One region of the Mycobacterium sp. C31M genome, then DNA from elsewhere that is predicted to be linked to it. Evidence: predicted binding sites of a transcription regulator. Region 1 holds the regulator's gene; the other holds the start of a gene.
The links. The regulator LexA, encoded in region 1, represses DNA repair genes until DNA is damaged. The targets are predictions, from matches to a motif close to CGAACANNTGTTCG.

Region 2: cofD (2-phospho-L-lactate transferase) is a predicted target of LexA. The motif match lies at 2,207-2,220, and genes of this name have one in related genera.

What each region holds. Positions count from the first base shown of each region.
Region 1 covers NZ_JBKFAX010000010.1:111,090-115,686, reverse strand. Annotated here, with positions in the region: gene nrdR (transcriptional regulator NrdR) at 1-91, opposite strand, end outside; gene ACLBYA_RS16675 (LysM peptidoglycan-binding domain-containing protein) at 192-698, opposite strand; gene ACLBYA_RS16670 (hypothetical protein) at 849-1,211, shown strand; gene ACLBYA_RS16665 (TetR/AcrR family transcriptional regulator) at 1,212-1,718, opposite strand; gene ACLBYA_RS16660 (oxygenase MpaB family protein) at 1,717-2,145, shown strand; gene lexA (transcriptional repressor LexA) at 2,207-2,881, shown strand; gene ACLBYA_RS16650 (LGFP repeat-containing protein) at 2,882-4,597, opposite strand, start outside.
Region 2 covers NZ_JBKFAX010000009.1:161,094-165,690, reverse strand. Annotated here, with positions in the region: gene ACLBYA_RS15600 (phosphomannomutase/phosphoglucomutase) at 1-525, opposite strand, end outside; gene ACLBYA_RS15595 (DUF3499 domain-containing protein) at 661-1,095, opposite strand; gene ACLBYA_RS15590 (metallopeptidase family protein) at 1,247-1,669, shown strand; gene ACLBYA_RS15585 (WhiB family transcriptional regulator) at 1,690-1,956, opposite strand; gene cofD (2-phospho-L-lactate transferase) at 2,425-3,426, shown strand; gene ACLBYA_RS15575 (coenzyme F420-0:L-glutamate ligase) at 3,423-4,597, shown strand, end outside.

The sequences.
Region 1 (4,597 bases):
AGGAACGTCGACGCCGGATGGCCTGACCTTCGTCGGTCTCGCGGGAATCGACGACACGCGAGTCCGGATGACGACAGAACGGACAGTGCATCACCGCTCCTTCGCCGTACCACAGGTGGCCCAGATTTGACGCTTCCGAGCGTACCTGCACGATCCGGGGCCGTCGCACTCCCGTGCCGATGAGCACGGCCTCAGCCGATGGGTGCGATCAGGGTCTGACCCACCCGCACCGCGGCGGTGTCGAGCTTGTTGAGCTCACGGATGCGCTGCACCACCGAGTCGGCGGGCACATCGGGCGCCACCCGGGCCGCGATGCTCTGCAGCGTCTCCCCCGTCTGCACCTCGACGACCGACAGCCGGGTCGGCATCTGGACCTGCTGCTCGGCGGCGGGGGCGCCGACCTGGGCCACCAGCCCCAGCCAGAGCGTGAAACCACCGGCGAGCAGCGCCAACAACACTGTCGCGACGGGTGTGATGGGCCGGCGACGGTGCGATGCGCGCGACATCAGCACACCGGTACCGCGATACCCGACCGCGCCACCACCGGGCCGACGGGTCTGCGGCCGGCGACGCCTTCGCACCACGACATCGCGCGGCAGCGGCCATACCTCGGCGGCCGCCGCCGGGCGGCGCTCCAACTCCTGCGGCCGGACAGCCGAACGGCCGCGCACATCGCTTCGTGCCTCGAGAATCGTCATGTGCCTTACCTCCCGGTGAGTAACGTTCGCTTCTATGTTCGAAATACTAATCGATCATCTGTTCGATGAATAGAACACGTGATCGAACTGTTGCGAAACGATAGCGGCGACCACCGACAAGTGAGCGCGGCCGACGTGTTGAATGACCCCATGACGACCACCGGCCGGACCAGGCGTTCGCCGCGCGCACTGATCGCGCTGGCCATTCAGGCCCTGGAGGACATCTCCGAACTACGCCGCTCGGCCCAGTTCATCGCGGAGAACATCGCCGCACTCAGCGAGAGCGCCGCCGGCATCAACCGGCATGCTGAGACCATCGCCACCCAGATCACCGGGCTCAGCGAATCGGCGCACGGCATCGACGTGCACGCCGAGAAGATCGCCGCCGAGGCGGGCCTGATCTCCCAGCGGCTGCCCACCATCCAACGGTTGGCCGAGGTCATCGACCCGCTGGAGAGTACGGTCGCCCGCCTCGGCTGGATCGCCGACCGGATTCCCGGCGGCAAGCGCTGATCAGCCGCGGCCGCCGGCCAGCAGACCGGTGGAGGCGAACCTCAGGCCGCGCCGCAGCTCGTCGAGACTGATCGGATCGTCGCTCTCGATATAGCGCAGTGTGGTCGCCACAGCCATGTTGTAGAACAGCCAGGCCAGCGCCCTGGCGCTGAGGTCGTCGCGATACCGGTCCCGGTAGTGGCCCATGTGCAGGGTGGCCATCGCCAGCAGGGTGGCGTTCAACCCGGAGATGTTGTCGAATGTGCGTACATGGTCGGGCCGCTCGGCCAGATGGCGGATGAGCCGGGTCTCGGGCGCGGCCATGGCGACCGACCGCAACAGCTCCTCGATCGCCGGCGCCTGTTCGGCCGCCTTCCACGGCGATCCGGGCGGTCGCGCGATCCGGGCGGTCGCGCGATCCGGTCGGTGGACTCGGTGCTGCGCTGGACCTACGGCGGCACCGAGGCCGTTGCCGAGAAGGTGGAACTGCTGCGCGACAACCGCAGACTGGCCCCGGCTGTTGCACATGCCGATGCGCGACTACCCGAACACCCCCGCCGAGATGGACGCCTACTTCGAATCATGGGTCGACCGGCTGGAAGCCACTCCGCAGGCCCGTCAGCTGATCGAGGAGATGAAAACCGGCAAGGTGGAACTGCCGCCGTCGGCGCCCCGGGTGCTGCATCCGGTGGCGCGCCGGGCCCTGCGACCCGGCCTGCGGCTGAACTATCTGTCGGTGATCGGGCTGCTCGACCCGCGGCTGCGCGCCAAACTCGGTGTCACCTGGAGCGCGGACGAGGAGCGCGAGCTTCAGCGCATCTACCGGGCCATCCGCTTCGCCTACCGGGTGCTGCCGGACCGCCTGACCTACTTCTCGCTGGCCTTGCGATTGTTCTTCCAGCCGGTGCCGATCGCCTGGGCGCTGTGGTCGACGGGGATACCGCGCCGCCGCTGAGCCACGACACGCCTCGAACACATGTTTGATTATCTCGGGCGTGGCGACTACATTCGGCCATATGAGCGACAGCACCAACACCCCTGAGGCACGCTCCGGTCTGACCGAGCGTCAGCGCACCATTCTCGAGGTCATCCGTACCTCGGTCACCACTCGCGGTTATCCACCGAGCATCCGGGAGATCGGCGACGCCGTCGGGTTGACCTCGACGTCATCGGTGGCGCACCAGTTGCGCACCCTGGAGAAAAAGGGCTACCTGCGCCGCGACCCCAACCGCCCGCGCGCGGTGGACGTCCGCGGGGCCGACGACAACGTCACACCCATCGTGGCTACGGATGTGGCGGGCTCCGACAGCCTGCCCGAGCCGACGTTCGTACCGGTGCTCGGCCGGATCGCGGCCGGCGGACCCATCCTGGCCGAGGAGGCCGTCGAGGACGTCTTCCCGCTGCCCCGCGAGTTGGTCGGCGAGGGTTCGCTGTTCCTGCTCAAGGTGGTCGGCGAGTCGATGATCGACGCGGCGATCTGCGATGGCGACTGGGTGGTCGTCCGGCAGCAGAACGTCGCCGACAACGGCGATATCGTCGCCGCAATGATCGACGGTGAGGCCACCGTGAAGACCTTCAAGCGGACCCGTGGTCAGGTGTGGCTGATGCCGCACAACCCGGCGTTCGACCCGATCGACGGGAACGACGCCGTCATCCTGGGCAAGGTCGTCACCGTCATCCGCAAGGTCTGATCAGTCTGCCCGGATGAACCCGTTCGCCTGTGCGAATTCCTCACTGGCGAACCAGATCTCGGCCTCGGTGTCGCGGTAGCCACGGCTGCCCGGCGCCCAGTACAGGCCGGTCTTGGTATCGGCCTTGACCGGATAGCCCTCGGGCGCCCGGTACCGGTCGGTGGTGGCCAGCCGCATGGAGGTCCAGCCGGCGTCGTCGGCCTCGTCATCTGATGAGGCAGCGGCGTGTCGCCCGCTCGGGACGTCCATCACCGCCGTCGGCTGCTCCAGCCGCGGCTCCGGTTCGGGCTCCGCGAGCACCGGCTCCTCAAGTGCGGACTCGAACGGCAGCGACTCGATCCGGGTCGGCGCGGTGTCGATGGCGTCATCGTCGAACAATGGCAAGTCGGCCGGCGGTTCGGCCGCGATATCCGGGGTCTCCAGTTCGTCGCCGAAGCGGTCGTCGGCGCCGTATTCGTACTCATGCTCGTCGGCATCGTCGACATCCCGGTCGAAGTCGTCGGGCTCGTCGACGACGTCCTCGGCCGGGGCCAGACCGGCCTCCGCCGTGCGCTTGGCATATGGCGGGGTCTCGCTGTCCGCGGGCACCGACGCCCACTGACTGGGCTGGACGTAGTCGTTGGCGGGTCCGGTATGGAACTCGTCCTCCCGGCTCTCGTACCGGTCCTCGTAGCCGCCGTAGCCGCGGTCATACGGTTCGTCGAGGTGATCGTCTTCGCGTGGCCGCCGGTTACGCAGCACCGCGACGGCGATCACGGCGATCAGACCCAGCAGCGGGATCAGGCCGAGCAACCACCACCAGCGCCAGGTGTACCACTTGTCGCCATCGGCGGCCGGTGCGGCTTCCGGGGACTCGGCGGGTGCCTGCGGCGCGTCCGCGCCGGGCACCTCCAGGCCGGCCAGCTGCGACTGCAGCCCGGCGGGCTCGGTGCTGAATCTGTTGGCGGCCTTGTCCCAGGAGATCGAGCCGCCACTGAACTGCTGAGTGATGACACCGCCGTTGTCGGTCTGATCGGTCTTGGGCGCGCCGAGTTCACCGGTCGCGCCGCCGAGCTTGTCCCAGGCCGCGTTCATCGCGCCGCGGACGATCACCGCGCCGAAATCAGGGGTCCAGAAGATGACCGGCTTGTCCTCGGCGGCGAACGGCACCACCGCGCTCTGCGGGGCCAGCCCGCCGTCACCCTCACTCGCGGTGGGGAACCCGAGGTCACCGGTGGGGCCGCCGACACTCTCGTACTTGGCCAGCACCTGACCGGTCACCACATTGGCGCCGGTGGCCGGGCTGTAGAAGATCTTGCCGCCGGTGTAGTTCTGCCCGACACCGTCGGCGCCGATCGCGTACTGCGCGCCCTCCTCGGCACCCAGCGGGCCGAGCGCGCCACCGGCGGCCCGACGCGCCGCGGCGATCGCCGAGGTGGCATCCGAGGGCACTTCGACCGCACCCAGCTGGCCGGCCAGCTCGGGCGGAGTGGTGGTGAAGGTGCGGGTCTTGCGATCCCAGGAGATCTCGCCGCCGGTGAACTTCTGCGCGACGACATCGCCGTTGGTGGTCTCGTCATCGCTGGGCACACCCAGGACACCGGCCGAGCCGCCCACGGCGTCCCAGGCGCTGTTGATCGCGCCGCGGACTACCCGGGCACCGGTGTCCGGGGTCCAGAAGATGACCGGGCTGTCGGGTGCGTTGAAGGTGACGTTGCGGCTGTTGGCGGCGCGCCC
Region 2 (4,597 bases), on a different contig from region 1:
GGCCGCGAGGTCGACCAGGGAGCGCAGGAATTCGCCGTACTCGGCGAGCACATCCCGGTCGGTGATCGTGCCGGCGGCACCGTCGTATGCCGGGACGCCGTTGATCACCTCCGTAGCGACCGTCGCCAGTCCGGTTTCGCGACCGACCGGTTTGGCCCCGGCCCGGCACAGCTTGATGCCGTTGTAGGCGGCCGGGTTGTGGCTGGCGGTGAACATGGCGCCGGGACAGTCCAGCAGACCGGAGGCGAAGTACAGCTGGTCGGTGGACGCCAGCCCGATGCGCACCACATCGAGGCCCTGCGCGATGACCCCTTCGGCGAACGCATTCGACAGGGCCGGTGAGCTGGCCCGCATATCGTGGCCGATCACGACGGTGTCGACGGTGCCGGCGCCCTCGTCGCGGACCAACCGGGCGAATGCGCCGCCCACATCGCGGACGAAGGCGTCGTCGATCTGCTCTCCGACCAGACCCCGCACGTCGTAGGCCTTGATGACAGCGTGGACAGCCTCAGCGGGCCGAGACATGGCTCTCCTCGCTCTCTGTTGCGACGGGGATTCGGGGGTACTGCTCTGCGAGCCAGCCTAGTAGCTAGCCACCGCCGCCGCCGCAGGTCCCGTCAGGAGCCGGAAGAGGATTTGTGCTTCGCCGTTCGGCCCACGTTATTCGGACGAGGTCTCCGGTGGATCCGGCAGCACCCGCAGATGACCCCGCCGGCGACCGTTGGGCTCGGGCCTGCGGACCGGGGGCGCCATCAGCGAGCCGCCGGGCAGCCCGGTACCGGGGTCGGAGAATCCGGCGGTGACGCCGTTGACCGTGGACGGGAGGCCCTCGCGACCCTCGCGGACGGCGTCGGCGAGGGCGACCAGATCGTCGTCATCGGGGTGGGCGGGCAGTGGGCCGGCGTGGCGCACCAACTCCCACCCCCGCGGGGCGGTGATCCGCCCGGCATGTACGACGCACAGGTCCCAGGAATGCGGCTCGGAGACGGTGGCCAGCGGTCCGACGACCGCTGTCGAGTCCGAGTAGACGAAGGTCAGCGTCGCCACGGCGTAGTGCGGGCAACCTGGCCTGCAGCAGCGACGGGGAACGTTCACGCAGGGAAGATTATCGTGCGGCACCGTCTCGGGCGTCCGGACACGCGCGTGGCGGTGGGCCGATCTCCAACCGTTACCGGTCGATCTGAGAACCGTTACCATCTGTCCCGTGGCGCAGCGCAACCATCGGGGATCCCGCCGCGGACGCGGAATGCGTGGCCCGTTGTTGCCGCAGACGGTGCCGGGTTGGCGCAGTCGCGGCGAGCGTTTCGACATGGCGGTGCTGGAGGCCTACGAGCCGATCGAGCGACGGTGGCACAGTCGGGTGTCGACCCTGGACGTCGCCGTCGATGAGATTCCGCGCATCGCGCCCAAGGATCCGGACAGTGTGCAGTGGCCACCGGAGGTGGTCGCGGACGGACCGATCGCGTTGGCGCGCTTGATACCGGCCGGCGTGGACGTTCGCGGAAACTCCACCAGGGCACGAATTGTGTTGTTCCGCAAGCCCATCGAGCGTCGGGCAAAGGACACCGACGAACTCGCCGAGCTGTTGCATGAGGTGCTGGTGGCCCAGGTGGCCACCTATCTGGGTGTCGACCCGGATGTCATCGACGCGCCACTCAGCGAGGATTGAGACCGACTGACGCGCAGGCGTCAGATGATGCCGCGCTTGAGGCGCCGGCGTTCCCGCTCGGACAGCCCACCCCAGATGCCGAAGCGCTCATCGTTGGCCAGGGCGTACTCCAGGCAGCGGTCGCGCACCTCGCACCCCTGGCAGATGCGCTTGGCCTCGCGGGTCGAGCCGCCCTTCTCGGGGAAGAACGCCTCGGGATCGGTTTGCGCGCACAGTCCGCGCTCCTGCCACTGATCATCGTCGTCGTCTGCGGGCACCGCGGCACCGTCGATACGGTCCGGCACCAGACTCAACTGCGGACGTGCGATCACTTCGTTCGATTCCGGACCGGTAGTGGTGTGCGGTGCACTGCCCACTGAACCGAGCATCCGGTTGTCGAACCGGAGCACGCGGTCGAGATCGACCTGCTCAAAAGACATGTTCCGCCTCCTCACCTATTGGTTGTTCCCTCGGGTGGAGCCCCTGCTGGATCACGAAAACTCAACCCCTCCAGCACTACCCCAGCTATCACTATTGTGATGTCCGGCCATCCCCATTCGAACAAATGATCGAATCCCGGTCTGCGCCACCGAAACCGGCGGGCGAACCTGAAATGACACTGATGTGATTAGACACGCGTTAGCTGTCACGGTCAAGCGGAATGGCCGTTTTTCATACCATCTCGTGACATAGATCCGGCGTGTCCGCGCTCCGGCGTGTTCGCCACACCCGGGCGGCGACGACGAAGAGTGGTGCAGGGCCTAGGGTCTGAGAGCGTGAAGGTCACCGTTCTGGTCGGCGGCGTGGGTGGCGCCCGATTCCTGCTGGGAGTCCAGCATCTTCTGCGCCTGGGCCAGTTTGCCGACTCCTCCATCCAACACGACGGCGCCGGCGAACACGAATTGACAGCTGTCGTCAACGTCGGCGATGACGCCTGGATGTTCGGCGTACGCATCTGCCCGGACCTCGATACCTGCATGTACACCCTCGGCGGCGGTATCGATCCCGAGCGTGGCTGGGGTCACCGCGGCGAAACCTGGCACGCCAAGGAGGAACTCGCCGCCTACGGCGTGCAACCCGACTGGTTCGGCCTGGGTGACCGCGATCTGGCCACCCATCTGGTGCGTACCCAGATGCTGCGGGCCGGGTACCCGCTGTCGCAGGTCACCGAGGCATTGTGTGACCGCTGGAAACCGGGCGCAAGTTTGCTGCCGGCCACCGACGACCGCAGCGAGACCCATGTCGTGATCACCGATCCAGCCGACGGTGACCGTAAGGCCATCCACTTCCAGGAGTGGTGGGTCCGCTACCGCGCGCGAGTCGAGACGCACAGCTTCGCCTTCGTCGGATCCGACAAGGCCACTGCCGCACCGGGTGTGACGGAAGCGATCAATGGTGCCGATGTGGTTTTGATCGCACCGTCCAACCCGGTTGTCAGCATCGGCACGATCCTCACCGTCGGCGGCATCCGCGGCGCTCTGCGTTCCACCGCGGCACCGGTCATCGGCTACTCGCCGATCGTCGCCGGAAAGCCGTTGCGCGGTATGGCCGACGAATGCCTCGCGGTGATCGGCGTCGAATCCTCGTCGGAGGCCGTCGGTCGGCACTTCGGCGCGCGCAGCGGCACCGGCATCCTGGACGGCTGGTTGGTGCACGAGGGTGACACCGCGGAGATCGAGGGCCTCACCGTGGCCCAGGCCCCGCTGCTGATGACCGACCCGGCGGTCACCGCGGAGATGGTGCGCGCCGGTCTGCAATTGGCGGGACTGCAGCTGTGACCGAGCATGGCAGTTCGGCGGCACTGGAAGTCATTCCGGTCACCGGCCTGCCCGAGTTCCGCCCCGGCGACGATGTCGGTGCGGCCATCGCCGCGGCGGCCGACTGGTTGCGTGATGACGATGTGGTGGTCATCACCAGCAAGGTGCTGTCCAAGACCGAAGGCCGCATCGTCGCCGCCCCCACCGACCCTGAGCTTCGGGATGCCCTGCGTCGCAGACTCATCGACGACGAAGCCGTCCGGGTGGTTGCCCGCAAGGGCCGCACGCTGATCACCGAGAACGCCATCGGCCTCGTCCAGGCGGCCGCGGGCGTGGACGGATCCAACGTCGACGCCGCCGAACTCGCGCTGCTGCCGGTCGATCCGGATGGCAGCGCCGCGGCCCTGCGCGCCACGCTGGCGGCACGCCTCGGGGTGCGGGTCGGCATCGTGGTCACCGACACGATGGGACGGGCCTGGCGCAACGGACAGACCGATGTCGCCATCGGTGCGGCCGGCCTGACCGTGCTGCACGGTTACGCCGGCGCCCAGGATGTGCACGGCAACGAACTCATCGTCACCGAGATCGCCGTCGCCGACGAGCTCGCCGCCGCAGCCGATCTGGTCAAGGGCAAGCTGACCGGCATCCCGGTGGCGGTGGTGCGCGGGCTGAGGCTGCACGACGATGGCTCCAACGGCCACACCCTGGTGCGGGCCGGCGATGAGGACCTGTTCTGGCTCGGCACCGCCGAGGCCATCGATCTGGGCCGCCGCCAGGCCCAGCTGCTGCGCCGGTCGGTGCGCCGCTTCGACGCCACGCAGGTGCCCGCCGAGCTGATCGAAGAGGCCGTCGCCGAGGCCCTCACCGCACCCGCCCCGCACCACACCCGCCCGGTGCGATTCGTCTGGGTGCGCGACCCGGCCAACCGCAGCCGACTCCTCGATGCCATGAAGGCACAATGGGAAGCCGATCTGGCCGGCGACGGGCGCACACCCGAGCAGGTCACCAAACGTGTCGGGCGCGGCCAGATCCTCTACGACGCGCCCGAACTCGTCATCCCGTTCATGGTTCCCGATGGCGCGCACAGCTATCCGGATGCGGCCCGCACCGCCGCCGAGCACACCATGTTCACCGTTGCGGCCGGTGCGGCCGTGCAGGGGCTGCTGGTGGCCTTGGCCGTCCGCGAGGTCGG